2 regions of the Pseudoxanthomonas sp. 97-1-1 genome follow, and region 2 is predicted to be linked to the other one. Evidence: predicted binding sites of a transcription regulator. Region 2 holds the regulator's gene; the other holds the start of a gene.
The links. The regulator FliA, encoded in region 2, starts transcription of late flagellar genes. The targets are predictions, from matches to a motif close to TAAAGTTTNNCNNNCNNNGGCCGATAA.

Region 1: the regulator FliA is predicted to act here: its motif matches at 4,681-4,707, upstream of AC3DET_RS04560 (GGDEF domain-containing protein).

Annotation. Positions count from the first base shown of each region.
Region 1 covers NZ_JBYMTJ010000001.1:942,601-957,661, forward strand. The annotation lists gene ptsP (phosphoenolpyruvate--protein phosphotransferase) at 1-238, shown strand, start outside; gene mgtE (magnesium transporter) at 441-1,802, shown strand; gene AC3DET_RS04540 (DUF1294 domain-containing protein) at 1,816-2,430, shown strand; gene AC3DET_RS04545 (DNA ligase) at 2,599-3,450, shown strand; gene AC3DET_RS04550 (carboxylesterase family protein) at 3,527-4,330, shown strand; gene AC3DET_RS04555 (hypothetical protein) at 4,334-4,612, shown strand; gene AC3DET_RS04560 (GGDEF domain-containing protein) at 4,765-6,324, shown strand; gene AC3DET_RS04565 (aspartate carbamoyltransferase catalytic subunit) at 6,406-7,350, opposite strand; gene ruvX (Holliday junction resolvase RuvX) at 7,371-7,820, opposite strand; gene AC3DET_RS04575 (YqgE/AlgH family protein) at 7,903-8,469, opposite strand; gene AC3DET_RS04580 (DNA-3-methyladenine glycosylase I) at 8,557-9,102, shown strand; gene scpC (succinyl-CoA:acetate CoA-transferase ScpC) at 9,197-10,714, shown strand; gene AC3DET_RS04590 (DUF6622 family protein) at 10,822-11,376, opposite strand; gene AC3DET_RS04595 (PilT/PilU family type 4a pilus ATPase) at 11,514-12,644, opposite strand; gene AC3DET_RS04600 (type IV pilus twitching motility protein PilT) at 12,742-13,779, opposite strand; gene AC3DET_RS04605 (YggS family pyridoxal phosphate-dependent enzyme) at 13,873-14,556, shown strand; gene proC (pyrroline-5-carboxylate reductase) at 14,597-15,061, shown strand, end outside.
Region 2 covers NZ_JBYMTJ010000002.1:715,763-730,823, forward strand. The annotation lists gene AC3DET_RS10550 (OprO/OprP family phosphate-selective porin) at 1-632, opposite strand, end outside; gene AC3DET_RS10555 (chemotaxis protein CheA) at 731-2,716, opposite strand; gene AC3DET_RS10560 (response regulator) at 2,766-3,131, opposite strand; gene AC3DET_RS10565 (STAS domain-containing protein) at 3,128-3,442, opposite strand; gene AC3DET_RS10570 (chemotaxis protein CheW) at 3,547-4,557, opposite strand; gene AC3DET_RS10575 (ParA family protein) at 4,554-5,336, opposite strand; gene motD (flagellar motor protein MotD) at 5,336-6,298, opposite strand; gene AC3DET_RS10585 (flagellar motor protein) at 6,318-7,058, opposite strand; gene AC3DET_RS10590 (chemotaxis protein CheA) at 7,303-9,051, opposite strand; gene AC3DET_RS10595 (hypothetical protein) at 9,079-9,222, opposite strand; gene AC3DET_RS10600 (protein phosphatase CheZ) at 9,259-9,870, opposite strand; gene AC3DET_RS10605 (chemotaxis response regulator CheY) at 9,870-10,250, opposite strand; gene AC3DET_RS10610 (RNA polymerase sigma factor FliA) at 10,368-11,120, opposite strand; partial or broken gene AC3DET_RS10615 (MinD/ParA family protein) at 11,117-11,929, opposite strand; gene flhF (flagellar biosynthesis GTPase FlhF) at 11,985-13,682, opposite strand; gene flhA (flagellar biosynthesis protein FlhA) at 13,731-15,061, opposite strand, start outside.

The DNA.
Region 1 (15,061 bases), on a different contig from region 2:
GGAGCACAAGGTTCCCGTGGCGATGTGCGGCGAGATCGCTGGCGACGCCACGCTAGCGCCCATGCTGCTGGCACTCGGCCTGCGGGAGTTCAGCCTGCATCCGGCCACGCTGCTGGAACTGCGCAAGGCCATCCGCGATGTCGACCTGGGTGCACTGCAGACGCGAGCGGCCAAACTGCTGCAGGCACGCGACCGCGCCGGCATCGAGCGCTGGCTCAAGACGGCGACGACGGCCTGAGATACCTGTTGTGGGAGCGACGCAAGTCGCGATGGACCATCGGAAACGCCTCATCGCGACTTGCGTCGCTCCCACATCTGGCCCCACTTCTCCTCCGTCTCCAGGGTGTCCATAAATCACAGCCCGGGCGATAATGGTGCAATGAACGCCTGATGCCCCGGTCGCATCCGCCTGACGGATCGGCCCCATTCCGGAGTACCGAATGGTCGAGACCATCCGCCACGACAAGACCGCACGCCAGTTGCGCCTGCTCTCCGACGCGCTCGACAGCGGTCGGCTGGGGCCCGTGCGCCGGCTGGTCAACACCTTGTCGCCCGCGGAGATCGGCAACCTGCTGGAATCGCTGCCGCCCGGCAAGCGCGAAGTGGTGTGGGGCCTGGTCGATCCCGAGGACGACGGCGAAGTGCTGGTGCACGTCGGCGACGAGGTGCGCGAGAGCCTGCTGGCGGACATGGACACCGACGAAATCGTCGCCGCGGTCGAGGACCTCGACATCGACGATCTCGCGGACCTGGTCGAAGACCTGCCCGATACCGTCATCGACGAAGTCCTCAAGTCGATGGACCGCGAGAACCGCGAGCGCCTGGAACAGGTGCTGTCGTATGCCGAGGACACCGCCGGCCGCCTGATGAACCCGGACGTGGTCACCGTGCGCGCCGACGTCAACGTCGACGTGGTGCTGCGCTATCTGCGCCTGCGCGGCGAACTGCCCGACCACACCGATCATCTTTACGTCGTCAGCCGCCGCCACCAGTACCTCGGCCGTGTGCCGCTGGCCGCATTGGTCACGCACGAGGACACCACGCCGATCAACCGCCTGATCGACGACGAGCAGCCGGCGATCGACGTGGGCGAGAGCGCGCAGGAAGTGGCGCGCCAGTTCTCCGACCATGACTGGGTGTCCGCGCCCGTCGTGGACGACAACAACATCCTGCTCGGCCGCATCACCATCGACGACGTGGTCGACATCATCCGCGAGCAGGCCGAGCACCAGGCGCTGGGCGCCGCCGGCCTGGACGAGGACGAGGACCTGTTCTCGCCGGTCAAGCGCGCCGTGCGCGGCCGCGTGGTGTGGCTGGGCATCAACCTGTTCACTGCGTTCATGGCAGCGACGGTGATCAAGCAATTCGACGCCACGCTGGAGAAGATCGTCGCGCTGGCCGTTCTGATGCCGATCGTCGCGGGCATCGGTGGCAACGCCGCCGTACAGGTGCTGACGCTGATGGTGCGCGGCCTGGCACTGGGCCAGGTGGGTTCCAGCAATGCGCGGATCCTGTTGTGGAAGGAAATCCGCGTCGCCCTCATCAACGGGCTGCTGATCGGCGGCATCGTCGGCGTGATCGCCTTCGCGTGGTTCCGCAGTCCACTGCTGTCGCTGGTCATCGCATTGGCACTGATCATCAATTTCTGTGCCGCCGCCACCGCCGGCGTACTGCTGCCTCTGCTACTCAAGCGCATGAACATCGACCCGGCCGTCGCCGGCACGGTGGTGGTCACCGCGGTGACCGACGTGATGGGCTTCTTCTGCTTCCTCGGCCTGGCGACACTCATCCTGCTGCACTGAGGACGCACTCCCGATGGAACGGCTCGGCAAGGTCAGCGAATGGAATGACGACCGCGGCTTCGGCTTCATCGCGCCGCTCGATGGCGAACCGGGCCGCGTGTTCTTCCACGTGCGCGATTACCGCCTCGACGGCCGCCGTCCCGAGACCGGCGAACTCGTGAAGTTCACTGCGCAGCGCCAGCCCGACGGCAAGTGGCGCGCCCAAGCGGTCCGTCGGACGGTATCCGCCGCGCGATCTGCAACACCCCCGGCACCCGCACGGACGGCTTCGCCGCGACCCGAGTCGTGGCTAACCGGCGCAGTCGCCACCGCAGCCTATGCCTTGCTGGTGGCCTGGGCCATCGGCAACGACCGCCTTCCGCTCGAGGCGGTGTTCATATCGCTGGCGATGTCCGCCGTCACTTTCGTCGCATACGCCCTCGACAAGCACGCCGCGCAGACCGGCCGCTGGCGCACACCCGAATCGACCCTGCATCTGCTGGAACTCGCCGGTGGCTGGCCGGGCGCGTGGATCGCGCAGCAAATGCTGCGGCACAAGTCGCGCAAGCCGGGCTATCGCGTCGCCTTCTGGACGATGGTGGCCCTGCACGGCGGCGCGCTGGTCGCATGGTGCTGGATGAGGTCGTGATGGCGAAGCGATGTGCCGCTTCGGTCTACGCCGCCTGGCCAATCTGAGCCTGCTGTCCCCGGCGATCACCGCACGGGGGGCTTTCCTACACGTCGCCGCGATGTGCACCGATGCCCACCTTCGTGCGGGCTGGCGACGCTGTCGCTCCCCCATCCCGTTGGCCGCACCATGCGCCTGATCCTCACCGCCTTGCTGTGTCTGCTGATCTGGCCCGTCCTGTCGGCACCACCAACCGATCCGATGCTGGCGACGCCATACCGCGATGGCGTGCCGGTCGGCGCCTTCCTGGTCAGCGAGAAGCTGGACGGCGTGCGTGCGCGCTGGGATGGACGGGCACTGTGGACGCGTGGCGGCGCGCGGATCGTGGCACCGGCCACGTTCACTCGCGGCTGGTCTGCCGAACCCATGGACGGCGAGCTGTGGATCGCACGCGGCCGCTTTGACGACATCAGCGCCCTCGTCCGCCGCGTGGGAACCGATGCGCAGGCATGGCGTGATGTGCGCTTCATGGTCTTCGACCTGCCCACCCACCCTGGGCCGTTCGCGGAACGCGTCGTTCGCATGCGCAGCCTGGTGTCGACGGCACGCAGCGCGCATCTGGCAATGATCCCGCAGCAACGCCTCGACACCCGGGCCGAACTGGACGCAGAACTGGCCCGCGTGGTCGCCGGCGGCGGCGAGGGTCTGATGCTGCATCGGCGCGACGCGCGCTATCGCGCCGGACGCAGTGAAGACCTGCTCAAGTACAAACCCCATGAGGACGCCGAGGCACAAGTCGTCGCGCATCTGCCGGGCAAAGGCAAATACGCCGGGATGATGGGCGCGCTGCAGGTGCGCACGCCCGACGGGCGCCACTTCCGCATCGGCACCGGCTTCACCGATGCCCAGCGGGCCAGGCCTCCGCCGGTGGGCGCGTGGCTGACCTATCGCTACAACGGCCTGACGTCTACCGGACTGCCGCGCTTCGCCCGCTTCATGCGGATGCGGGACGACATGCCGCCAGCCGATCCGAAACGGTGACGCAGTCCGGTCGATCGGGCGCCTCGTTTCCCCATCGGGTTATGCTGCCGCCCGGTCCCCTTCGATTGCGACTGCCATGCGCTCTCTTGCCACCGCCTGCCTGGGCTTGCTGCTGATCCTCATGACGTCCTGTACCACGACACCCCCCATGAACCCGACCGGCGAATTCGTCTCGCGCGAGGTCGCACTCGAAGGAAAGACCTACCGCTACCAGGTGTTCGTACCTGCGGCGCGCTTCCGCCGCGGCAAGCCGCCCGTGGTGCTGTTCCTCAACGGCTCCGGCGAGCGCGGCAGCGATGGCGTGAAGCAGACGATGGCGGGGCTGGGACCGTACCTGCGCCAGCATGCCGACACGTTCCCGGGCCTGGTGGTCTTCCCGCAGGCGCCGGATGACACGGAGTGGACCGAGGCAGCCGGCCCCCTTGCGTTCGCGACGCTGGACGCGGCCGTGCGCGAGTTCAATGGCGATTCCGATCGCGTGTACCTGACGGGCATGTCGATGGGGGGCTACGGTACGTGGGAACTGGCATTGCAACAGCCGGCCCGGTTCGCCGCCCTGGTCCCGATCTGCGGAGGAATCACCGTCGACTGGACCGATGCGCGGCCGGGCCTGCGTGCGCACAGCGTTGCCAACGCCGCAGACCCGTTTGCCGCCGCCGCACAGCGCCTGAAAGACATCCCTGTGTGGATTTTCCACGGCGGCAAGGACGACGTGGTGCCCCCGTCGCAATCGCGCCGCATGGACGCCGCACTGAAGGCCGCCGACGCACGCGACGCGCGCTACACCGAATTCCCGGACGCCAACCACAACAGCTGGGACGCCACCTACGCGTACACCCCGATGTGGGAATGGCTGTTCGAACAACGCCGCGGACGTTGAGCCGTGGCCGAGCTCGTTCCCGACTACTTCACCGCGGGCTGGCGTGAGCGTGAACTGCCGTGTCCGTGCGGCTGGCAAGGCGACAGCCGTGCGATGGCCATGGAGTTGCACGATGCGGTCACCGACTACGCCTGCGCGCAATGCGGCAACCTGCTGCTGATCGTCTCGCATCCCAGCCTGGAGCAGGTCCGCCGCGCCGCCGAGGCCGGCCATGCCGAGGCCGTCGCCCAGCTGGCCATCATCGAAGAAGCCCTCACCCGCTTCCCCCCGGACGCGGGCTGATCGGCGCGCCTGCGCGCGCGCAGGGTCACGATTCCCGCCTCCACGTGCCCGCCCTGGTCGCCCCGCCCTCAATCAATGTTCTCCGCGGCCGATAACCCGGCATCTCCTGACGCCTGACGGGTGCCTGCCCGTGGCCGTGCGAGTGACCTGCAATGACTGACATGGCCGACGACAACTCCGGTTTTCCTGGCGGCCTGCGCCGGCTCTGGTCGCGGCGGCGGGACGCCGCGCCGTCGTCGTCGCGGGAACTGGCCCCGGCGGCCAGCGCCGGGCCCCGCACCAGTATCAGCGCGCAACAATTGCAGGCCCTGTTCGCACATGCCGAAGAGCCGGTCGCCCTGTTGTCCGCCTTCGCCGACGGCGTCGCCGGCCTGCCGGGGGAACTGCATGGCATGGGCGAGCGCCTGCAGTCCGCGCACGCCGATGCCGACTGGCCCCGCTACGGCCGCGCACTGCGGCAACTGGTCGACAAGTACATCCGCACGATCCAGGACGAGCCGCTGGCCGGGGAAGCCGAGCAACTGCGCGACCTGCTGCAGCACCTGCTCGTTGCCGGCATGGAGCACCTGCTGCGCGACGACGCGTTGCTGCTGCCGCAAGCGCACGCGCTGGCCGACCGCGTCCGCCAGTGGCAACCTGCCCAGCCGTTGGATGGGCTGGGCAGTGACCTGCGGGAACTTTGCCAGCAGGTCGGCCTGCGCACGCACGAGGTCAACGACGCACAGGAACTGATGCGCAGCCTGTTCGACCTGCTGCTGGAGAACGTCGGCGAACTGATCGAGGACGGCAGCTGGCTGCAGGACCAGATCGGCGCGGTGCGCCAGCTGCTGTCCGGCCCGCTGGACCGCACCGCGCTGGAACAGACCCGCGCCGGGCTGCGCGAAGTGATCTACAAGCAGGGCCTGCTGAAGCAGGGACTGGCCGAGTCCAAGGCGTCGATGAAGGAGATGATGGTGACCTTCGTCGAGCGGCTGGACGGCATGGCGTGCAGCACCGGCGAATACCACGACCGCATCAGCTTCCATGCGCAGGCCATCCGCGACAGCCGCAGCATCGCCGAACTGGGCAAGCGGATGGAGGACATCCTGGCGGACACGGCACAGGTGCAGGCGCAGGCGCTGCGCGCGCGCGACAGCCTGCTGGAGGCGCGGCGCGAGGTGGAGGAGGCCGAGCGCCGCGCGGCGGATCTCGAACAGGAACTGCAATCGGTCTCGGCGCTGGTGCGCGTGGACCAGCTGACCGAAGCACTGAACCGGCGCGGCTTCGACGAACTGTTCAAACGCGAATCCGTGCGCGCGCTGCGCAGCGGGCAGACGCTGAGCCTGGCACTGCTGGACCTGGACGATTTCCGCCACATCAATGCCGCGCACGGCCACCTGGGTGGCGATGCCGCCTTGTGCCACGTGGTAACCCTGGCGCGCGCCACCCTGCGTGCCAGCGATGCCGTCGCACGTTTCGGTGGCGAAGAGTTCGTGCTGCTGCTGCCCGACACCAGCTTCCTGGAAGCGATGGGCACGCTGGAGCGCCTGCGTGCCCGCCTCGCGCACAAGCCGCTGATCTACGAGGGCCGCGGCATCATGCCGACGTTCAGTGCCGGCGTGGCGCGCTGGGTACCGGGCGAATCGCAGGACGAACTGCTCGCCCGCGCGGACCGCGCCATGTACCAGGCCAAGCAGGCGGGCAAGAACCAGGTGGTCGCGGCACCGGAGTAAGCCACCCCGCGCAAGAGGCCCTTCAGGGCCGACCGGAACCCGTCGGCCCTGAAGGGCCTCCTACGGGCGAGGGTGCCGCCCTCACCCCAGCAACATCTCCAGCACCGCCATGCGGATGGCGACACCGTTGCTGACCTGGCGCAGCACCAGCGACTGCGGGCCGTCGGCGACCTCGTCGGTGATCTCCACGCCACGGTTGATCGGGCCCGGATGCAGCACCACGGCATCCTTGGCGGCACGCGCCAGGCGCGCGGTGGTCAGCCCGTACTCGCGATGGTAATCCTCCAGCGATGCGACAAGGCCTTCTTCCATGCGCTCGCGTTGCAGGCGCAGCATCATCACCACGTCCACGCCTTCGAGCATGGCGTCGAAATCCTGTCCCGTCCGGCAACCCGCCAGGGTGCCATCGTCGGGCAGCAGCGATTGCGGTCCGCAGACGCGGATCTCGCCCGCGCCGAGCGTATGCAGTGCATGCAGGTCGGAACGCGCCACGCGCGAATGCTTCACGTCGCCGACCATCAGCACCTTCAGGCGCGAGAAATCGGCACCCTTGGCCTGGCGGATCGTCAGCACGTCCAGCAACCCCTGGGTGGGGTGCGCGCTGCGGCCGTCGCCCGCGTTGATCAACGCAGTGCCCTCGCCCGCCTCGGCGGCCAGCGCCGCGACCGCGCCGTCGTCGGCATGACGGACGATGAATCCGCGCACGCCCATCGCCTCGAGATTGCGCAGGGTATCGCGCGCGGTTTCGCCCTTGCGCGTGGACGAGGTGGAGGCATCGAAGTTCAGCACGTCCGCACCCAGCCGCTGCGCGGCGATGTGGAATGAGCTGCGCGTGCGCGTGGACGGTTCGAAGAACAGCGTGCAGACCGTGGTGCCGTCCAGGACCTTTCGCCGCGGCGTGCGACCGAGCGCGGCATCGCGGATCTGGCCGGCACGGTCGATCAGGCGGCAGAGGGTCTCGCGGGGCAGGCCCTCGAGGGTCAGCAGGTGACGCAGGCGTCCATCCGGATCAAGTTGGGAAGTCATGGAGTTTCGTCAGGGAAGAATCAGGTCAACTGGGTCGCGTCCTGGGGAGCGGCCAGCCAGCGTTCGATGATCACGGCCGCCGCGACGGCGTCCAGCGCCACCGCGTCGCGGCGGCGCTTGCGGCCCTCGGCACGGTCCAGTGCGAAGCGTTGCGAGGCTTCGACGGAGCTGGTGCGCTCGTCCACCAGCACCACCGGCAGGTTGTAGCGCGCGCGCAGTTCGCGGGCGAAGGCGTGCGCGCGCTTGCGGATGGGCTGGTCGCCGCCGTCCAGCGTCATCGGGTCGCCGACCACCAGGCCGTCGGGCTTCCACTCCGCATGCAGCTTGTCGATCGCCGGCCAGTCCGGCCCGTGGCCATGCACGTCGATCACCGCCAGCGCACGCGCGCCGGTGCCGAACGCGCTGCCGACCGCCACGCCGATGCGGCGGGCGCCCACGTCGAATCCCAGTACGGTGCCATCCAGCTTCATGCCACCTGCCTCCGTTCGATCACGCGTGCGCCATCCTGCACCGGTCGCTGTGGAGACAACGTCTGCGGGCGCAGGCAGAGGCTCATGCGTGGCCGCTGTAGTCCGTCAGGCGCGTCATGTCCACGCCGATCCGCTGGCCTGCCGCCTGCCAACGCCGCTCCAGCGGCAGCGCGAACAGCAGTTCGGCATCGGCGGGCGCCGTCAGCCAGCTGTTCTCGCCCAGTTCGTATTCCAGCTGGCCTGCTCCCCAGCCCGCACAGCCCAGCGCCATGACGGCGTTTGCCGGACCCTCGCCTACCGCCATCGCTTCCAGGATGTCGCGCGAGGTGGTCAGGTACAGGCCGTCCGCGACTTCCAGCGTGGACTCCCACGCGCGCGCGTCGTCATGCAGCACGAAGCCGCGCTCCGGATGCACCGGCCCGCCCGCCAGCACCACCTGGTCGTCCAGGCGCGGGTTGTGGGAAGCGAGGTTCATCTGCCGCAGCACTTCGCCCAGCGTGTACTCCGACGGGCGATTGACGACCACACCCATGGCGCCTTCGTCGTCGTGCTGGCAGATCAGCGTGACGCTGCGCGCGAAATTGGGATCGGCCAGCGCCGGCAAGGCGATCAGCAGCTGGTTGGCCAGGGGCGTGGCGGCATCGTGCATGGGCGTCATTCTAGCCCGGACCCGCGCGGGCGGTTCCTGTCCGCAACACGGCCTAGAATCGGGAATCCCCTTCCTGGCCGATCTTCCATGTCCGGTTATTGCGATATTGCCCCCGGCCACCCGCTGCACGGGCCCTACCACGACCGCGAGTACGGGTTCCCGCAACGCGAGGAAGCGGTCCTGTTCGAGCGCCTGCTGCTGGAAATCAACCAGGCCGGCCTGAGCTGGGAGACGATGCTGAGGAAGCGCGAGGGTTTCCGCGCCGCCTATGGCGGCTTCGACGTGGACACGGTGGCCCTCTATGGCGAGAAGGACCGTGCGCGGCTGATGGCGGACGCCGGCATCATCCGCAACCGCTTGAAGATCGACGCCGCGATCCACAACGCGCAGGTCGTCCAGCGGCTGCGTGCCAGCCATGGCGGCTTCGCGGCATGGCTGGATGCCCACCATCCCCTGCCGAAGGCGGACTGGATCAGGCTCTTCAAGAAGACTTTCCGCTTCACCGGCGGCGAGATCACAGGCGAATTCCTGATGAGCCTGGGCTACCTGCCCGGCGCGCACCGCGAGGATTGCCCCGCGTTCCGCCGTGCTGCCAAACACCGGCCGCCGTGGATGACGGCCACCGGGCATTGATCCCACGCAACACGTGCGTGCCACCAAGGTCGTATCCTGCGGCGCAACACCCCACCGCGATAATCCGCGTTTCGCTCACTGGATGCCCAGCCCGATGCCACAGGAAGACCGTATCCGCCACGCCGGCCTGCGCGACCGCGTGGTCAGCGCCGAACAGGCGGCCGCCCTGATAAAGCCCGGCGAGACGGTCGCCATGAGCGGCTTCACGGGCTCCGGCTACCCCAAGGCGGTGCCGCTGGCGCTGGCCGCGCAGATCGAGCAGGCCCATGCGGACGGACTGCCGTTCCAGATCAAGCTGATGACCGGCGCCTCGACTGCGCCCGAACTCGACGGGGCCCTCGCCAAGGCCGACGCCATCGCCCTGCGCATGCCGTTCCAGAGCGACCCGGACGCACGCAAGCGGATCAACGACGGCACGCTGGACTACATCGACATCCACCTGAGCCATGTCGCCCAGCATGTGTGGTTCGGCTTCTACGGTCCCATCGACACGGCGGTGATCGAGGTCTCGGCGATCCGCGAGGACGGCACGCTGGTGCCGTCGACCTCGGTCGGCAACAACAAGACCTGGCTGGACCTGGCGAAGAAAGTGATCATCGAGGTCAACGACTGGCAGCCTGCCGACGTCGACGGCATGCACGACGTCTACTACGGCACGGCCCTGCCGCCGCACCGCAAGCCGATCCCGCTGGAACACGTGCAGGACCGCATCGGTGAGACCGCCCTGCGCTGCGACCCGGACAGGATCGTCGCCGTCGTGCGTACGCACGGACCCGACCGCAACAGTCCGTTCACGCCCATCGACGCCACCAGCGAGCGCATCGCCGGACACCTGATCGACTTCCTCAAGCACGAGGTCGCGCTCGGCCGCCTGCCGCCGAACCTGCTGCCGCTGCAGTCCGGCGTGGGCAACATTCCCAATGCCGTGCTGGCGGGGCTGGCGAAGAGCGGCTTCCGCGGCCTGACCGCGTTCACCGAGGTGATCCAGGACGGCATGCTCGACCTGCTGCGCGAAGGCGTGCTGGACGTCGCGTCATGCACCGGTTTCGCGCTGAGCCCGGAAGCCAACGAAGCGTTCAAGCGCGACATCGCGTTCTACCGCGAGCGCATCATCATGCGCACGCAGGAGATGTCCAACCATCCCGAACTCGTGCGACGCCTGGGTTGCATCGGCATGAACGGCATGATCGAAGCCGACCTGTACGGCAACGTCAATTCCACCCACGTGATGGGCAGCCGCATCCAGAACGGCATCGGCGGCTCGGGCGACTTCGCACGCAACGGTTTCATGTCGGTGTTCCTCAGCCCGAGCACCGCCAAGGGCGGCAGCATCTCCGCGCTGGTGCCCATGGTCAGCCACGTGGACCACACCGAGCACGACGTTTCGGTGATCGTCACCGAACAGGGCCTCGCCGACCTGCGCGGCCTCACGCCCAAGCAACGCGCCCGCCTGCTGGTCGCCAACTGCGCACACCCCGACTACCGCGACGCGCTGCAGGACTACTTCGACCGCGCCCTGCATCACAGCTATGGCAAGCACACCCCGCACCTGCTGCCGGAAGCGCTGTCGTGGCACCAGCGGTGGTTGGATACGGGCAGCATGAAGGGCTGAAGCCCTCTGTAGGATGGGTTGAGCCGAAGGCGATACCCATCATCGCTGGATCATCAGCGCCTTGATGACGGGTATCGCCTTCGGCTCAACCCATCCTACCTGTCTCGTCAGGCACTACGCTCCACCAGCCGCTGCCGCTTCATCACCGCCAGCACCCGCAGCGCACGCGCCATGAACATCCCGCTGAAAAGTCCGTACGTACCGGCGACCACAACGACCGCAGTTGTCGTCCCGAGCACGCCCGGCTTCATGGCATGGACCACCGCCACCGCGTACTTGAAGAAGAAGATGCCCATCATCAACGCCAGGGGCACCCAGCTGCCGGCGACGGTGAACCGCCGGGTCTCGGCATCGTAGGACGCGCGGTGCGAAGGCACCCGCACCAGGGCGATGGCCACCACGGCGACCCACGCGCAAGCCCATGCCGCCAGCGCCGTGACGTGGGCATCGAAGGTCGACCAGACCGAGTACAGCGACCAGGCCAACATGGCGAGCGGCAGCACGATGAGGCGGCCGCGAGAAACCCGACGCGTCCTGCTCTGGAGGTAACCCAGGTAGACCAGGCCGAAGAACAGGCCGAAAACCCAAAGGGGGGTGTGCGAGAGGATCTGCGTCATGGGGCAAGGGTCCTGGAGAGGCCGACATCGCGTCGGTTCCCGCACATCATCGGATCCAGCTGTCGTGCAATGAGGTGCCGGAAGTCAACATTTTCGGGTGCCGGAGGTCCTTGAAGGCAGGCGACTGCCCACGAAAAAGGGGCGGTCACCCGCCCCTTCCGTTTGACGTGTACTGCGCGGAATCAGCGGACTTCCGCAATCTCCACGCCGTCCAGCCCTTGCGCCAGCGTGCGGGCATCGCCGCCCTGGGCCAGCTTGATGCGCAGGCGCACTTCGTTCTGCGAATCGGCGAAGCGCAGCGCGTCCTCGTAGCTGATCTCGCCGGCCTGGTACAACTCGAACAGGGCCTGGTCGAAGGTCTTCATGCCGAGGTTGGTGGATTCCTTCATCACTTCCTTCAGCTTGTGCACCTCGCCTTCGCGGATGTAGTCCTGCACCAGCGGCGTGCCGAGCAGGATCTCCATCGCCACGCGGCGCGCCTTGCCGTCGGGGGTGGGAATCAGCTGCTGCGCCACCACGCCCTTGAGGTTCAGCGACAGGTCCATCAGCAGCTGGGTGCGGCGGTCTTCCGGGAAGAAGTTGATGATGCGGTCCATCGCCTGGTTGGCGTTGTTGGCGTGCAGCGTGCACAGCACCAGGTGGCCGGTTTCGGCGAACGCGATGGCGTGGTCCATGCCTTCGCGCGTGCGCACTTCGCCGATCATGATGACGTCGGGCGCCTGGCGCAGGGTGTTCTTCAGCGCCGCGTCCCAGCTGTCGGTGTCGATGCCCACTTCGCGCTGCGTGATGATGCAGCCCTCATGCTTGTGCACGAACTCGATGGGGTCTTCGATGGTGATGATGTGGCCGGTGGAATTCTGGTTGCGGTAGCCGATCATCGCCGCCAGCGAGGTGGACTTGCCGGTACCGGTGGCGCCGACGAAGATGATGATGCCGCGCTTGGTCATGGCCAGCGTCTTGATGACCGGCGGCAGGTTCAGCTCTTCGATGGTCGGGATGCGCGTCTCGATGCGGCGCAGCACCATGCCCACCTGGTTGCGCTGGTAGAAGCAGCTGACACGGAAGCGGCCCACGCCGGCCACGCCGATGGCGAAGTTGCACTCGTGGGTCTTTTCGAACTCCTCGCGCTGCGACGGCGTCATCACGTTCAGCACCAGGTCGCGCGACTGCTGCGATGTCAGCGGCGTCTGCGTGATCGGCGAGATCTTGCCGTTCACCTTGATGGATGGCGGCATGCCGGACGTGATGAACAGGTCCGACGCCTTCTGGTGCGCCATCAGCTTGAGGAACGAGGTGAAATCGATGGTGCTCATGGCGGAACTCCGGGATTCGGGGATCGGGATTGGGGATTCGTCAGAGCAAGGACCGCGAGCTTTTTGCGAATCCCCAATCCCGAATCCCTAATCTCGGCTACTCAAACAGACGCTTGTCCTTCGCGTATTCCTTGGCCTGCTGCCGGGTGATGAGGCTGCGCTTCACCAGATCCTGCAGATGCTGGTCCAGGGTCATCATTCCGTAGTTCTGGCCGGTCTGGATGGACGAGTACATCTGCGCCACCTTGTCCTCGCGGATCAGGTTGCGGATGGCCGGCGTGCCCACCATGATTTCCCAGGCTGCGGTACGGCCACCGCCGATCTTCTTCAGCAGCGCCTGCGAAATGACCGCACGCAACGATTCGGACAGCATCGAGCGCACCATCGGCTTCTCGCCGGCGGGGAACACGTCGATGATGCGGTCGATGGTCTTGGCCGCCGAACTGGTATGCAGGGTGGCGAACACCAGATGGCCCGTTTCCGCAGCGGTCAGCGCCAGGCGGATGGTTTCCAGATCGCGCAACTCGCCGACCAGGATGTAGTCGGGATCCTCGCGGAGGGCCGAGCGCAGCGCCTCGTTGAAGCCGTGCGTATCGCGATGCACTTCGCGCTGGTTGATCAGGCACTTCTGCGAGGTGTGCACGAACTCGATCGGATCCTCGACGCTGAGGATGTGGCCGTACTCGTTCTTGTTGATGTGGTCGATCATCGCCGCCAGCGTGGTCGACTTGCCCGAGCCGGTCGGGCCGGTGACCAGGATCAGGCCCTGCGGCTGCTGGATCAGCTCGCGGAACAGCGGCGGGCAACCCAGGTCTTCCAGGGTCAGCACTTCCGAGGGAATGGTACGGAATACCGCACCCGCACCGCGGTTCTGGTTGAACGCATTGACGCGGAAGCGCGCCAGCGACGGGATCTCGAACGAGAAGTCGACTTCCAGGAATTCCTCGAAGTCGCGCCGCTGCTTGTCCGACATGATGTCGTAGACCAGCGCGTGCACCTGCTTGTGGTCGAGTGCCGGGATGTTGATGCGCCGCACGTCGCCGTCCACGCGGATCATCGGCGGCAGGCCGGCTGACAGGTGGAGGTCCGATGCCTTGTTCTTTACCGAGAACGCCAAGAGTTCGGCGATATCCATGACGCTGCTTCCCCAAGTTGCTGCGAACTGGAACGTTACTTCCCCGAAGGGCAGTATAGCGCCCTTGCCGTTTCCGCCAATGGTTGGATGAACATGCTCGCCGACGCTCTCAGCGAGACCCTGCAACGTCTTGAAAACGCAGCGGATGCCGCCCATCGGCCAGCACCCGATCTGCTGGCCGTGTCCAAGCTGCACCCCGCCGCCGCCGTGGCCGCACTGGCCCGTGCCGGGCAGCGCGCCTTCGGCGAGAACTACGTGCAGGAGGCGCAGGCGAAGATCGGCGAACTGGCCGCCATGGGGCTGGAATGGCATCTCATCGGCCACCTGCAATCGAACAAGGCCGAGATCGCCGCACGCATCTTCGACTGGGTGCAAACGGTAGACCGTCACACATTGATCGGCGCCCTGTCACGCTATCGGCCTGCGGATCGCCCGCCCCTGAATGTGCTCATCCAGGTGAACATCGACGATGAGGCCAGCAAGCACGGCTGCCATCCCGACGAGGTGATGACCCTGGCCGATGCCATCGCCGCGGCACCGGGGCTGCGACTGCGCGGACTGATGGCGATTCCCGCCCCGCATCCGGACCCGGCCGCACGCGCGGCGGCATTCAGTCGCATGAAGTCGCTGCAGGATGCGCTGGCGTCGCGGCACCCTGGCATCGACACTCTGTCGATGGGCATGAGCGACGATTTCGCACAGGCCATCGCGCATGGCGCCACGATGGTCCGTATCGGCACCGCACTGTTCGGCGCGCGGCCGGTGCGAACCGCTTGATTCTGCCTCCCACCCCGCCGCTTCCACGAGGCTCCACCTCATGACCCGCTCGAACACTTCCCCTCTGTTGACGCATCCGCTTGCCTTCATCGGCGGCGGCAACATGGCGCGCAGCCTGATCGGTGGCCTGGTCAAGCGCGGCGCGGATCCCTCGCGCATCCGCGTGGCGGAACCCGCGGAACCCCTGCGTGCCGCGCTGGCGGCGGATTTCGGCGTGCAGGTCTTCGGCGAAGCAGGCGAAGCCGCTTACGGTGCCGATACCTGGTTGTTCGCGGTGAAGCCGCAGGTGATGCGCGCGGTGTGCGAAGGCCTCGCGCCGCTTGCGCAGTCGCAGCGGCCATTGGCTGTGTCCATCGCGGCCGGCATCACGACCACGCAGATGCAGCGCTGGCTGCGTGGCGGCGTGCCGGTGGTCCGCAGCATGCCCAACACGCCCGCCCTGCTGGGTGCCGGCGTCACCGGGCTGCACGCCAGCAGCGAAGTCGATGCGGCGGGCCGGCAGCGC
Region 2 (15,061 bases):
GCCGAGATGCCTAAGTGCAGCACGTTGCCGGCCTGCTTGAGGGGGGTCCATGCCACGCGCGCGGCGGCGGTGTCGCCCTTGTTGTTGCCCTGCAGGTCGGATTCGAAGAAGTAGCCGGCGTTGACGATGTAGGCCTCACGCTCGAAGGCCCAGTCGATGCCGGTGCGGCGCCCCTGGTAGAACGCCTGCGTGGGCAGCGAGGCTTCCACGAAGGCTGCGCTGCGCGTGGCGGTATTGCCTTCGAATCCCAGCGGCAGCTTCATCTGGCCGACGCGCAGCTTGCCTGCATCGTGCCCGAACAGCGCCTTGGTTTCGACGCGCAGGGCGACGTCGTTCCAGGTCTTGGCTTCGAAATCGAAGGTCGCGCCGAAGTCGTACACGCCCTTGCGCTTGAGCGTCACGCCGATCTCCTGCCGGCGCCAGGCGTCGTCATCTTCCAGCGCCGCGCCGTTGTAGCCGGTGCCCGAGAAGTGGTTGGCGTCGTACTGCAGGTTGCCGCCCAGGCTCAGCTCGGTGCCGTTGGCGAAGGTGATCTTCGGCGGCCAGGCGGTGGCGCGGGTGCCGGCGTCTTCGGCATGGGCGCTGGCATGGATGGCCATCAGGGCCAGGGCGAGGGTCGACACGTACTTCATGGATTTACCTGCTGGGTGTGGGCAAGCGCCCGCCTGCCGCGACCAGTCTACGGTCGCGTCCGGTGACGGCGCATTCGTAAAAAAGTGGAGCGGCGGCGTCAGGCCGCCTGCAGCGTCTTGCGTGCGCGCACCAGTCCGCCGACATCGACGATCAGGGCCACGCGGCCGTCACCGAGGATGGTGGCGCCGGAAATGCCGTCGATGCGGCGGTAGTTGTTTTCGATGTTCTTGACCACGACCTGCTGCTGGCCGATCAGCTCGTCCACTTCCAGCGCCAGCTTCTGGCCGTCGGCTTCCACCACGACCACCAGCGGATCTTCCGCCTCGCTCTGGCCGTAGCGGTAGTAGTCGTTCAACGACACGATGGGCAGGTATTCGCCGCGCACGCGCAGCACGCGGCCGTCGCCGGCCACCGTACGCACGTCCTCGGCCTGCGGCTGCAGGGCCTCGAGCACGTAGCCGAGCGGCAGGATCAGGGTTTCCTCGCCGACCGACACGCCCATGCCGTCCAGGATGGCCAGGGTCAGCGGCAGCCGGATGACCACGCGCGTGCCGCTGCCGGACGCGCTTTCCAGTTGCACTTCGCCACCCAGTGCCTGGATGTTGCGGCGGACCACGTCCATGCCCACGCCACGACCGGAGAGATCGGTCACGGCTTCGGCGGTGGAGAAGCCCGGCTGGAAGATTAGGTCCCAGACCTGCGAATCGCTGGGATTCTCCGGCACGGCCAGGCCGCGCTCGGCGGCCTTGGCCAGGATGCGCTCGCGATTCAGGCCGCGGCCGTCGTCGCTGACTTCGATGACGATGTGGCCGCCCTGGTGCGAAGCGGCGAGGGTGATCGTGCCGGTTTCGTCCTTGCCCGCCTCGCGGCGCGCATCGGGCAGTTCGAGGCCATGGTCGATGGAGTTGCGGACCAGGTGCACCAGCGGATCGGCGATGCGTTCGATCAGGCCCTTGTCCAGTTCGGTGCCTTCGCCGATGGTGCGCAGGCGCACCTGCTTGCCGAGGCGTGCGGACAGGTCGCGGACCAGGCGCGGGAAGCGGCGGAACACGGCATCCACCGGCAGCATGCGCACGCCGATGACGGCTTCCTGCAGGTCGCGCGTATTGCGTTCCAGCAGGTCCAGACCGGCGAACAGGCGCTCGCACTGGGCCTGGTCGAGCAGGCCGGAGACCTGCTTCAGCATGGCCTGGGTGATGACGAGTTCGCCGACGAGATTGATCAGGCCGTCGATCTTGTCGACGCTGACGCGGATGGAGGTTTCTGCGGTGTCGTTGGCGGCGGGCGCGGCGCCTGCCGGTGCCTGCGCACCGCTGGCGGTAACCGGGGCGACCGGCTGCGCAGCCACGGCCACGGCGTCCACCGGCACCGCATCGCGCTGCATCGGCTGGATGTCGAGTTCGCAGTCGTCCACGACCCAGGCGAACACGTCGTCGACGGCGCTGCGCGGCACCTTGCCGATCAGGCCCAGGTCCCATGCGAGATAGGCTTCCAGCGGATCGATCTGCTCGAAGCCCGGCAGGCGTTCCATCCGGCACGCGATCTCGAGCGGACCGAGGTGTTCCAGTTCGCGCAGGATGCGCAGCGGATCATTGCCGCTCATGAACAGCGACGGCGCGGGGGTGAAGCCGATCTTCCAGCCTTCCGGCGTTTCGTCGGCCTTGGCGGCGGCGGGCGTGGCGGCAGGCGCATCCTGGCCGGACAGGACGGCGTTGAGCCGGTCCTTCATGGCCTGCACGGCGGCGGGGTCGGCCGGAGTGCCGTGTTCGGCCTCGGCCAGCAGGGCACGCAGCACGTCCACCGAGGCCAGCATCGCGTCGACCGCCGGCGGGCTGACGGCGCGCTGGCCGGCGCGCAGTTCGTCCAGCAGGGTTTCCAGTACATGGGTCATGCCGGCGATGGCGTCGAAGCCGAACGTCGCCGAACCACCCTTGATGGAATGCGCCGCACGGAAGATGGAATTGATCAGGTCGCCGTCGCGGCTGCCCTGTTCCAGCGACAGCAGGCCGGCTTCCATGGCTTCCAGCCCTTCGCGGCTTTCCTCGAAGAACGTGGCGTGGAAGCGCTGCATGTCCATGTTCATTGCGGTGGAGCCCTGTGGCGGTATGCGAAGTGGGGAGGAAGTGCGGGGCTCAGCCCAGGACTTTCTGGACGGTGGCGACCAGCTGTTCCGGATTGAACGGCTTGACCAGCCAGCCGGTGGCACCGGCGGCCTTGCCTTCGGCCTTCTTGTCGGCGGCCGATTCGGTGGTCAGCATCAGCATGGGCGTGAACTTGTAGTCGGGGATGCCGCGCAGGGCGCGGATCAGCGAGATGCCGTCCATGTTGGGCATGTTGACGTCGGTGACCACCGCGTTGAACTTCTGCCCCTGCGCACGTCCCAGCGCGACCTGGCCATCTTCGGCTTCATCCACCGAATAACCCGCCGAAGTCAGGGCGAAAGCGACCATCTGTCGCATCGAGGCCGAATCGTCCACTACCAGAATGCGTGCGCTCATGCGGCGTTCTCCACTTGTTGCATGTTGTTTTCGTTGTTGGTGGTCGCCAGGCCAAGCTGCGGCGCGAGGCCGAGCAGGCGTGCCGCGTCGCGGAAGCTCTGGCTGACCGCGCTGAAGTCGGTGGCCAGCCCGGCCTGCTCGCGCTGGCGCACGAAGCTGCACAGCACCTGCAGGCTGGCGGTGTGCACGCGCTGCACCGTGCCGGCGTCCAGCACCAGCGGGCCAGGCTGTGCGACATGCATGGCCAGGTGTTGCTTGAGGTCGGTGGCGGCCTCGATGCCGAGGTCATCACCCAGGGGCACTGCGCTCATCGTGTCTCCGGAAGGGCGGCTCTAGTGGGGTATCGGCGCACGCGGGCCACTCTTGAGCGTCCGGTGTGAATATGTGATGCGCGTCGACCTGCCATCGCCATGGCCTAGGTGAGCAGCTGCGAGGCATCCAGCAGGATCACCGCGCGTTCGTTCAGGCGCGCCACGCCGCGGAACAGCGGATTGGCGATGCGGCCGACGCGGGCGTTGTCCGGGGATTCGATCTGGTTGTCGGTCAGGTTGGCGACGTCCTCCACCGCGCTGACGCGCAGGCCGAGGGTCTCGCCATGTTCCTCGAGCACCACGATGCGCGTGGCGGCATCGGTGTCGATCGCATTGCGGCCCAGGTACAGGCCCATGTCGATGACCGGCACCACCTGCCCGCGCAGGTTCATCACGCCCAGCATGTGCGGCGCGGCACCACGCAGGGGCAGCAGGGTCGCGGGGCGCACGACCTCCTGCACCTTCAGCAGTTCCAGCGCGTAATGCTGCTGGTCGCAGCGCAGCCGCAGCCAGCGGGTCTTGCGTTCGGTCGCGCGGCGGCGCTCGCCGGTATCGGGCAATGCCTCCTGCAGGTAGGGCTTGCTCGGCAGCGGCGGCAGCGCGCGCGGCGCCTGCACGGGGCGTGCAGCGGGTGCAGCGACCGGAGCGGCGACCGGCGCGGCTTCGGAAACCCGCGCGGTGGGCGCCGCGCTTCCGTGCAGGTCGTCCAGCAGGGCCTCGAACTCGTCGTCGCTGATCATGTCGCTGGCGCTGCCTGCGCGCGCAGGTGCGACGGCGAGCGCAGGCGCGGGCGGGGCGGTGACGACGGGTTCGCTGGGGGGGCTGGTTACGGCGGTGGGCGCGCCGCTGCCGTGCAACTGGTCCAGCAGCGCTTCGAATTCGTCGTCGCCGATCATGTCGGCGTCGCTGCCTGCACGTACCGGTGCGATCGCCAGCGCAGGGGGAGCTTTGAGGTTCGCGGCGGGCGGTGCCGGTGTGTCGGCCGCATCGGGCGATGTCCCGGTGGCGGCTGTTTCCGCGGCGACCGCGGTCAGGGACGGGGCGGCAGCGGTCGCCGTGCCCACGTCGCCCAGCAGGTCGTGCAGGTAGTCGTCGAGGACGGCGGGCGTGGTCATGCGGCTTGCTCGGTGGCGCGTGCTTCCGTCAGCAACAGCCAGTCCAGGGCGCGGCGGTACGCCGACAGGCCGCGGCCGGGATACTGCGCGGCGGGGCTGGAACGGGTCAGTGCATCGACGCTGCAGATGCGCGTGTCATTGGGGATGGCGTCGTTCCAGACGCGTCCGCCGTACTCGTCCTGCATCGCCTTCAACGTCTCGGCACCGGTGCGGGTGCGCTTGTCGTAAAGCGTGGGCAGGATCGAGACCGGCAGTTCGCGATGGCGCGAGCGCTGGATCATGTCGGCGGTGCGGCACATGCCTTTCAGGCCGTGCAGAGCCAGCGGTTCGGTCTGGGTCGGAATGATGACGTGGTCGGCGGCAGCCAGTGCATTGACCATCAGCAGGCCCAGCGTGGGCGGGCAGTCGAACAGCACGTGGTCCCAGGCTTGGCCGCCGCGCGCGAGCGCATTGGACAGGGCCAGGCCCAGGCCTGGCTGGGTGGCGCTGCGGCGCTCCAGCGTGGCCAGCGGTGTCTGTGCCGGAACGAAGGCGAGGTTCTCGATCTCGGTGGCGCGCGCCACGCTGGCGAGCAGCGGCGGCTGCTCGTCGAACAGGTCCAGCACGCCGGCAGGCTGCGGCTCGGCGGGCACGCCGAACGCGCGCGTCAGCGACGCATGCGGATCCAGGTCGACCAGCAGCACGCGACGGCCACGCATGGCCAGGGCGCGCCCGAGGGCGAGGGTGGTGGTGGTCTTGCCGACGCCGCCTTTCTGGTTGGCGATTGCCCACACGCGCATCACTGGACTCCTTCATGGACCTGGGGCGCCGGCGGCGCTCCGGGCATGGGCGACGCGGCGTGGGTCGGCAGCGACGGCAGTGCGATCACTGACGGCGCTTCGACGGCCTGTTCCTGGGCATGCAAGTTCGGTGCCGGGCCGGCCGGGCTGGCCAGGATGATCAGCAGCACGCGGCGGTTGGCGTTGCGGCCTTCGAGGGTGGCGTTGTCGCCGATCGGCCGGAACTCGCCGTAGCCGATCATCGCCAGCCGCTCCGGCGGAATTCCGTCGCGGACGAACAGGTGCACCACGCTCGCCGCACGGGCCGAAGACAGTTCCCAGTTGGACGGGAACTGCGCGGTGCGGATCGGGCGGTCGTCGGTATAGCCTTCCACGCGCACCGAGTTGGGTACGTTGCCCAGCACTTCCGCCAGCTTGCCGACGGTCTGCTGCGCCTGCGGATCCAGCGCCGCCGAGCCGGTGGCGAACAGGATGTCGCTGTTGATCTGCACTTCCAGCCACAACTCGGAGCGCTTGATGACCACCAGCTTCTCGTCGATCAGCGGCGCCAGCGCGCGCTCCAGGTCATCGGCGATGCGCTTGAGCTCGCCCTGCGCGCTCTGCAGGCCCTTGGCGTCCAGCGAGAGGTTCATCTGCGAGGCCATCGCCGCCAGCAGGGTGACGTTGGGCGAAGGCGAGGGCGCGGAGGGTCCCTGTTTGGCACCGGACTTGATCGGCGAGGGCCGGTCGAAGTCGGCACCCTGCAACTGGTGGTTGCCCACCTGCACCGGGTTGATCGTGCGCGGGGCGCCGCCGAAGGCGGCCGTGAGCGCATCGGCCATCACGCGGTACTTGCCCTCGTTGATGGTGGAGATGGCGTACATCACCACGAAGAAGGCCAGCAGCAGCGTCATCAGGTCGGCGTAGGGGATCGCCCAGGCCTCGTGGTTCGCATGCTCCTCGTGTTTCTTCCTGCGCGCCATCGCCGTCGTTCCGCAGGGGTCAGTTCAGGAAGCCGGCCAACTTGGCCTCGATGTTGCGCGGGTTCTCGCCCTGCGCGATCGCGATCAGTCCTTCGATGATCATTTCCTGTTCGCGGCTGCGCCCGCCGATCACGCTCTTGAGCTTGCTGGCGATGGGCAGGAAGAACAGGTTGGCCGAGGCGATGCCGTAGATCGTCGCGGTGAACGCGGCGGCGATGCCATGGCCCAGCTTGCTGGGGTCGGCAAGGTTCTTCATCACCGCGATCAGGCCGAACACGGCGCCGATGATGCCCAGGGTGGGGGCGTAGATGCCCATGGCCTCGAAGACCTTGGCGGCCGCGAGATCCTGGTGTTCCTGGCCGTTGAGGTCGATCTCCATCATGTGGCGGATCGATTCGGGCTCCACGCCGTCCACCAGCATCTGCAGGCCCTTCTTCAGGAACGGGTCGTCCTGCTGGTTGACCAGCGGCTCCAGCCCCAGCAGGCCCTGCTTGCGGGCGATGTTGCTCCAGTCGACGATCTCGGCGATCAGCGCATCGCCATCGGTGCCCGGTGGCCGGATCACCCAGCGCACGATGGACAGCGCGCGCTTGAATACCGGCGGCGGCGTATGCACCAGGATCGCGGCGATGGTGCCCAGGATCACGATGACGAAGGCCGCCGACGACCACAGCGAGGACAGGCCCGCGCCCTTGAGGATGCTGCCGCCTACCAGGGCGACCAGCGCCAGGATGAGTCCGATGAGGCTGAAGATGTCCATGTGCAGATCTATCGGCCCGGTTCAGGTGGACTTGAGTCGTGAGTCCTGTAGGAGCGACGCAAGTCGCGACCGTGATCACACAGACACCGGGTTGTCATGCCGCGCGTGATCTGGAATCGCGAGCTGTCGCCTGGCGGTTGCAGCAGCGACGTTATTTGCGACCGGGTCACACCGCCATCCAGGCGTCATGTTGTGCAGGGCGTGCGGTCGCGACTTGCGTCGCTCCTACAGGGAGCACGATGCGTCACGCCGTCGCGCGCAGGCCGTCCACGTCCAGGATCAGCGCCATGCGGCCGTCGCCGATCAGGGTGGCGCCTGCGTAGCCGGGCAGGCCGCGCACGGCGCGTGGCAGGGGCTTGATGACGACTTCTTCGCGGCCGCGCACCTGGTCGACGATCAGGCCGAAGCGTTGTTCGCCCATCTGCAGCACCACGATGGTGAGCAGGGGCGTCATCACCGGGTCCACCTGCAGCCAGTGGCGCAGGTCGACCAGGGGCAGGGTATGGCTCTGGCGGTCCAGCACGGCCTGGCCATCGAACCAGCGCAGGCTTTCGGACGGTGCGTGCAGCACTTCCATCACGCGCGCGAGCGGCAGTGCATAGACGGGGTCGCCGGCCTGCACCAGCAGGGTGGGCAGGATCGCCAGGGTCAGCGGCACGCGGATGACGAAACGGCTGCCGCGCCCGATGTCGGAATGGATGGTGATCTGCCCGCTGAGTTCGCGGATGCGCGATTGCACCACGTCCATGCCCACGCCGCGGCCTGAGATGTCGGTGACCTCGGCCTTGGTGGAGAAGCCGGGCAGGAAGACCAGCTGCAGGCATTCGTCGTGGGTCAGGCGCGCGGCGGCTTCGGGATCGATCAGGCCCTTTTCCAGCGCCTTGGCGCGCAGGCGTTCGGGATCGATGCCGGCGCCGTCGTCGCGGATTTCGATGGTGACGAAGTCGCCTTCCTGCTGCGCCGACAGGCGTACGTGGCCGGCACGCGGCTTGCTGCAGGCTTCGCGCAGGCTGGGCACTTCGACACCGTGGTCGATGGCGTTGCGGACCAGGTGCACCAGCGGATCGGCCAGCGCTTCCACCAGGTTGCGGTCCAGCTCCGTCTCGGCGCCGACCAGTTCCAGGTCCACTTCCTTCTGCAACTGGCGGGCAACGTCGCGCGCGACCTTGGGAAAGCGCGAGAACACCTTGCCCACCGGCTGCATGCGCGTACGCATCACCGCCGTCTGCAGGCGCGCGGTGGCGATGTCGAGGCTGCTGACGGCGCGGTCCAGTTCTTCGTCGCGGATGCGCGCGCGCAATGTCTTCAGGCGGTTGCGCGACAGCACCAGTTCGCCCACCAGGTTGACGATGGCGTCCAGCCGCTTGGTGTCCACGCGGATGGTCTGTTCGGTTTCGCCACCGGTTTTCGCGGCCGGCTTCGGTGCGGCCGGTTTCGCAGGCGAAGGTGCCGGTCGCGCGACGGGTGCGGGCGCAGCGGCGCGGGTGGGTGCGCCATCGCCGTGCAACTGGTCCAGCAAGGCCTCGAACTCGTCGTCGCTGATCAGGTCCGCGCCGGCCGCAGCGGGCGCGGCGCTTGTCGCGGCGGTGGGTTTCGGCGCGGCGGGTGCGGCATCCCCCCGGGTATCGAACTGGTCGATCAGCATCTGCGGGGCGTGCGGCGGGTCTTCGCCGGCACCGATCGCATCCAGCATCTGTTGCAGCCAGTCCAGCGATTGCTGGGCGGCATCGAAGTGTTGCGGTTCCAGCGTCGCCTGGCCGGCGCGCACCAGGCCCAGCGTCTCTTCGGCCGCATGGCACAGGTTGACCATCGGCTGGATGCCGAGGAAGCCGGCGCCGCCCTTCAGGGTGTGGAAGCCGCGGAATACCGCGTTCAGCTGCTCGCTGTCGGAGGGGTCCTGTTCCAGCGTGACCAGTTGCTCGCCCAGCCGGTCGAGGATTTCCTGCGCTTCGATCAGGAAGTCGGCGGCGATTTCAGGGGTGACGGCGGACATGGGCGGGGCAGGTACCGGGACGGGTGATCAGCGGGAGGAGTCGAGCAGGTGCAGGGCGTGCGCGTGGCGACGCCGCAGGAAGCGGCCGACCAGGACATCGCAGACCAGCAGCGATCCCACGAACAGCAGGACGAGGGGATGGCAGGAACGGCGGGCGGAAGCGTCGGGCATGGCAGGTCTCCGGTTCCGCTGCGCGTTCGCGGGTGCCTACAGCCCCAGTCCGGAGAGCAGGTCGTCTGCGTCGTTCTGTGAAAACGCGTTGCGGTCCAGACCAGCAACGGCCGGACCGGCCAGATCTGAAGGGTTCTTCTTCTCCGGCGGCGGCAGGCCCAGCGCGCCGAAGCCCTCGTGCACGCGACGGACGATGCCCGCGACGCGACGGATGATCTGGCCGGTGAGGTCCTGGTAGCTCTGCGCCAGGGCCATCTCCGACAGCCCCTTGCCGATGCTGTCCACCAGCGCCGCCTGCTCGGGCGACAGCGCGGTGCCCTTCAGTTGGGTGGCGTAGCCACGGCACTGTTCGGCCAGGTCCAGCGTGGCGTGGCTGGCCTGTTCGGTCATTTCCACCACATGGTCCAGGCGCGCGCAGGCGTCGTCCAGCTCGCCCGGTCCGGTGGGTGGCAGTTCGCCCAGCGTCTGCGCCAGCTCGCGCGCCAGGCGGCCCAGGCCCTGCATCATCGGCTGCGTGCGCCAGGCGGCGATGGCATCCAGTTCGCGACGCCAGCCGGCTTCGTCGCCCTGTTCCAGGGCATCCAGCGCGTGCTGCAGTTTTTCCACCAGCGCGGCGCGTGCGCCGGCGACATCGGCCACGGCGCTCATCAGGCAGCGGCTCCCAGGCGTTCGAAGATCTTGCCCAGCTTCTCTTCCAGCGTCTGCGCGGTGAACGGCTTGATGATGTAGCCGTTCACGCCGTTCTGCGCCGCCTCGATGATCTGCTCGCGCTTGGCCTCGGCGGTGACCATCAGCACCGGCAGGGTCTTGTAGCGGTCGTCGGCGCGGATGGCCTTCAGCAGCTCGATGCCGGTCATGCCGGGCATGTTCCAGTCGGTGACCACGAACTCGAAGCTGCCCTGGGACAGTGCGGTCAACGCGCTGTTGCCGTCTTCGGCCTCGGCGGTATTGGTATAGCCCAGGTCATTGAGCAGATTCTTGATGATGCGGCGCATGGTGGAAAAGTCGTCCACGATGAGGATGCGCATGTTCTTGTTGGCGGTCACATCGAACTCCAGTAAAGCGTGCCCGGTCAGGGGCGACGGCAAGGCAGGGGCTGCACGCGGCGGCCTACCGGAGCCTTATCGGCAGGCCGTGGGGATTCTTCAGTCGTTGTCTTCCAGGCCGGCGTCGGCCTTCTCGAACACCTGCAGGCGTCCGCGCAGCCGCACCATGGCCTGGCCGTGGATCTGGCAGACGCGCGACTCGCTGACGCCGAGGACGGCGCCGATCTCCTTCAGGTTGAGCTCCTGCTCGTAGTACATGGACAGCACCAGCTGCTCCCGTTCGGGCAGGTGGCCGATGGCCTTGACCAGTTGCTGGCGGAACTCGCTGCGCTCCAGGTGCTGCTGCGGCGAGGGGCCGCCGGTACGCGCGGTGTTGGGTTCGCCATGGTCGTCGATGTGCGATTCCAGGCTCAGCACCTGGCCACGCGCGGCATCTTCCATCAGGCGCAGGTACTCGGGCAGCGGCATTTCCATCGCACTCGCCACTTCGGTGGCGATGGCGGCACGGCCGGTGCGCTGTTCGATCTCGCGCACGGTGGCGGCCGCCTGGCGGGCGCGACGGTGGACCGAGCGCGGTACCCAGTCGCCGCGGCGGATCTCGTCGATCATCGACCCGCGGATGCGGATGGAGGCGTAGGTCTCGAACGAGGCGCCCTGCTCGGCATCGTAGCTGCGCGAGGCTTCCAGCAGGCCGATCATGCCGGCCTGCACCAGGTCGTCGATCTCCACGCTGGCCGGCAGGCGCGCGGCCAGGTGATGGGCGATGCGGCGGACCAGGTCGGCGTGCTGGGTGACGAAATCGTTCGCACTGCTGCGCTGTACGGCGCGGTATTGGGCGGCGGCGGTGTTCATGCGGCGACTCCCCGCTGGATCAGGCGTTCGACGAAGAACTCGACGTTGCCGCGCGCTCCCAGAGGCGGCTGCCAGCGTGCCGTCATGCGCGCGATCTCGGCGATGGCGCGGGCCGACGGGCTGCCCGGATAGGCTTTCACGACGGGCTGCTGGCGCTGCACCGCACGGCGCAGCCAGTCGTCCTGCGGCACCGCGCCGAGGTAGTGCAGGGCGACATCGCCGAGGAAACGCTCGCAGACGCGGGCGAGTTTTTCATACAGCTTCCGGCCCTCGTTGGGGTCGCGGACCATATTGGCGATGACGTGCACGCGGTCCAGGCCGCGCTCGCGCGCCAGCACCTTGATCAGCGCGTAGGCGTCGGTGATCGAGGCCGGCTCGTCGCAGACCACCACCACGGTGTCCTGCGCGGCCTGGCAGAAGGTCAGCACGCTGTCGGTGATGCCGGCGGCGGTGTCGACCACCATGAAATCCAGCGCCCGCTGCAGTTCGGAGAACACGTTGACCAGGCCCACGTGCTCGGCCGGCGCCAGTTCGGCCATGTGGCGGAAACCCGACGAGGCGGGAACCACCAGCACGCCCTCGGGGCCTTCCAGCAGTACGTCTTCCAGTCCGCAACGTCCTGCGACCAGGTCGGCGAGGGTGAACTTCGGCGACAACCCGAGCAGCACGTCCACGTTGGCCAGGCCCAGGTCGGCGTCCATCAGCAGCGTGCGCTTGCCCATTTCGGCCAGCGACACGGCCAGGTTGACCGACACGTTGGTCTTGCCCACGCCGCCCTTGCCACCGGTGATGGCGATGACGCGCACGGGATGGAATGCGCCGGCGGCCGGCGGCGTGCTGCGGGGATTGGTCTGCAGCAGGTGGTCAGGCGACATGGGTGGCCTCGGTCGAGCAGGGTTCGTCGGCTTCGCGGCGCAGCTGGTCCAGCCGCAGCACGAGGTGGGCGCTGTTGGCGCGGTGGAGATCGTGGGGAACGCGCTGGCCGTCGGTTACCCAGGTCATCGGCAGCTGGTGGTCCACGACCACCGACAGGGCGCTGCCCAGGCGGCCTGTCTCGTCCAGCTTGGTCAGCACCACGCCTTGCGGCTGCACGCTGCTGAAGCGGCGGACGACCTCGTCCAGGTCGGAGAAGTGCGAGTTGGCCGGCAGGCACAGCAGGGTCTTCACCTGGCCCGATGCGCGCAGCCAGTTGAGCTGGCCCACCAGGTTGCGGTCGCGCTGGCCCAGGCCGGCGGTATCGATCAGTACCAGCTTGTAGTCGCGCAGGCGCTCCAGCAGCAGTGCGAGGGCCTGCGCGCTGTCGGCCTCGTGCACGGCGATGCCGAGCTGGCGGCCGTAGCCGTGCAGTTGCTCGCGACCGCCGACCCGCACGGTGTCGGTGGTGATCAGCGCCACGTCGCGTGCGTTGTAGCGCTGCGCGAAGCAGGCGGCGAGCTTGGCGATGGTGGTGGTCTTGCCCGCGCCGGTGGGGCCCACCAGCGCGATGACGCCGCCGGTTTCCAGCAGGTCGGTGTCGACCACCGGCAGCTTCTTCGACAGCAGGCCCAGCATCAGGCCACGGCCGCGGTGCAATTCGGTGTCGGCGGGAATCTGCAGGGCGATGTCGCGGGTGATGCCGGCGTCGAAGCCGTAGTCTTCCATCAGTTCCATCGCCTGCATCCGCACCGGCGAACCGCGCAGGCGTTCGTCGGTGAGGCGGTGCATCTCGCGCTCGATCATCTCGCGCATGGCGGACAGTTCGCCGCGCATCTGCACCAGCTGCTCGTCGCTCTCGCGGGCGTGCGTGGCGTTGTCGGTGACGACGGTCAGCGTCGGTACGGTGACGGCAGCGGGCGCCGGTACCGGTGCGATCACCGGTGCACGCGTGGCGTGCAGCGCGACGACCGGCGCAGGCTCGGGTTCCGGCAGCGACACCGGCGGCGCGATCGAGGGCAGCAGCGCATCCAGGTCGAGCGTGTCATCGGCGTCGGCGCGCGGCGCGGGCTGACGGCGCGGCGGTGCAGCGGGTTCGCTCGCGGCGACCGGCTCGTTGGCGGGAGCGGCCGGCAGGCAGGCGGCCAGCTTGGCGGCGAAGGATTCGGGTTCGATCAGCAGCGGCGCGATGTCGCGGACGACCGGCGCCGGAATCTCGCCGGTGATCGGCGCGGGCGTGGCGGCCACCGGCGCGCGTGGCGCTGCGACGGGTGCTGCCGGCGGTGCGATCGACGCAGGTGCGGCGACGGCCGGCTTGGCGGTCCCGGCACGCGGTGCAGCGGGGACGGCCGGCTGGCGGCGGGCGAAGTAGCTGGCGGCGGCTTCGGCCGGTGACAGGGCCGGAGCGTTCGCGGTCGGTGCCTGCGGCGCCGGGTCGAGCAGCGGATGCAGCGGCGCAGGGGGCGTGGCCGGGCGCATCGCTTCCAGCGTGCGCTGCACCAGCGCTTCGTCGTAATTGCTGGCAGCAACGATCTCGATGCCATCCTCGGTCACCCGGTTGGACAGGATCACCGCGTCCGGGCCGTGTTCCTGCCGGACCATCGCGAAGGCGGTGCGCATGTCGGGGGCGACGAAGCGTTTGATTTTCATGGCGTGCTATCCGGTTCGATGTCGCGTCGGGTTCTGCTGCTTCCGGTCTCAGCTGATCGTGCCGACCAGCTTCAACCGCTTGTCCTCGGGAACCTCGCTGTAGGCCAGCACCGACAGCGAGGGGACGCTGTGGCGGACCAGGCGGGCGAGGGCGGCGCGGACCGAACCCGGTACCAGCACCACCGCAGGCTCGCTGCGGGCTTCCTGCTTGTTCACCACGTCGGCGAGGCTCTGGTGCAGGCGTTCCGCCAGTCCCGGTTCCAGCGCCGCGCCGGTTCCCTGGGTACTGTCCTGCAAGACGCGTTCCAGATTCGGCGCCAAGGTATAGACGGGCAGTTCCGGCGCCATGCCGGAGATTTCCTGCACGATGAACCGGCCCAGCGAGGTGCGTACCGCAGCGGTCAGTGCGGCCGGATCGGCGTTCTGCGGGGCGAACTCGACCAGCGCCTCGACGATGCGGCGCAGCTGGCGGATCGGCACGCGCTCGATCAGCAGGTTCTGCAGCACGCGCACCACCGTGGCCAGCGGCAGCGCCTTCGGGGTGAGGTCCTCGACCAGCTTCGGCGCGCTGCGGCCCAGCTGGGACAGCAGCTGCTGCACTTCCTCGTGGCCCAGCAGCTCCGGCGCGTGTTCGCGTACCAGATGCGAGAGGTGGGTGGCCATCACGGTGGCCGGATCGACCACCGTATAGCCCAGCGATTCGGCGGTGGCTTTCTGGTGCGACTGGATCCACACCGCGTCCAGCCCGAACGCCGGGTCCTTGCCGGGGATGCCGTCGATGGCGCCGAACGCGCCGCCCGGATCGAGGGCCAGCTCGCGGTCGGGATGGATCTCGGCCGACGCCACCGGCACGCCATGCACCAGCAGGCGGTAGCCGTTGGACGGCAGTTCGAGGTTGTCGCGGATGTGTACCGGCGGCACCAGGAAGCCGAGGTCCTGGGTCAGCTTGCGGCGCACGGCCTTGATCCGCGACATCAGTTCGCCGCCCTGGTTCTTGTCGACCAGCGGGATCAGCCGGTAGCCGACTTCCAGGCCAAGTGGGTCGACCGGGCGCAGCTCGTCCCAGGTCAGTTCGGCATTGCGGTCGGGGGCTCCGGGTGCAGGCAGGGCCGCCAGGTCGCCGGCAGCGGCCTCGGGGCTTTCCTGGGTCCGCTTCCACATTTTCCAGGCCAGGTAGCCCAGGCCGGCCGCGAGCGTCAAAAAGGCGACGTTGGGCATGCCGGGCACCAGCCCGACCAGGCCCAGTACGCCCGCCGACACCGCCAGCGCCTTGTGCTGGCCGAAGGCCTGGCCCATCACCGCCTGGCCCATGTCCTGCGAGCGCGAGGCGCGCGTCACCAGCATGGCGACCGAAGACGACACCAGCAACGCAGGCAGCT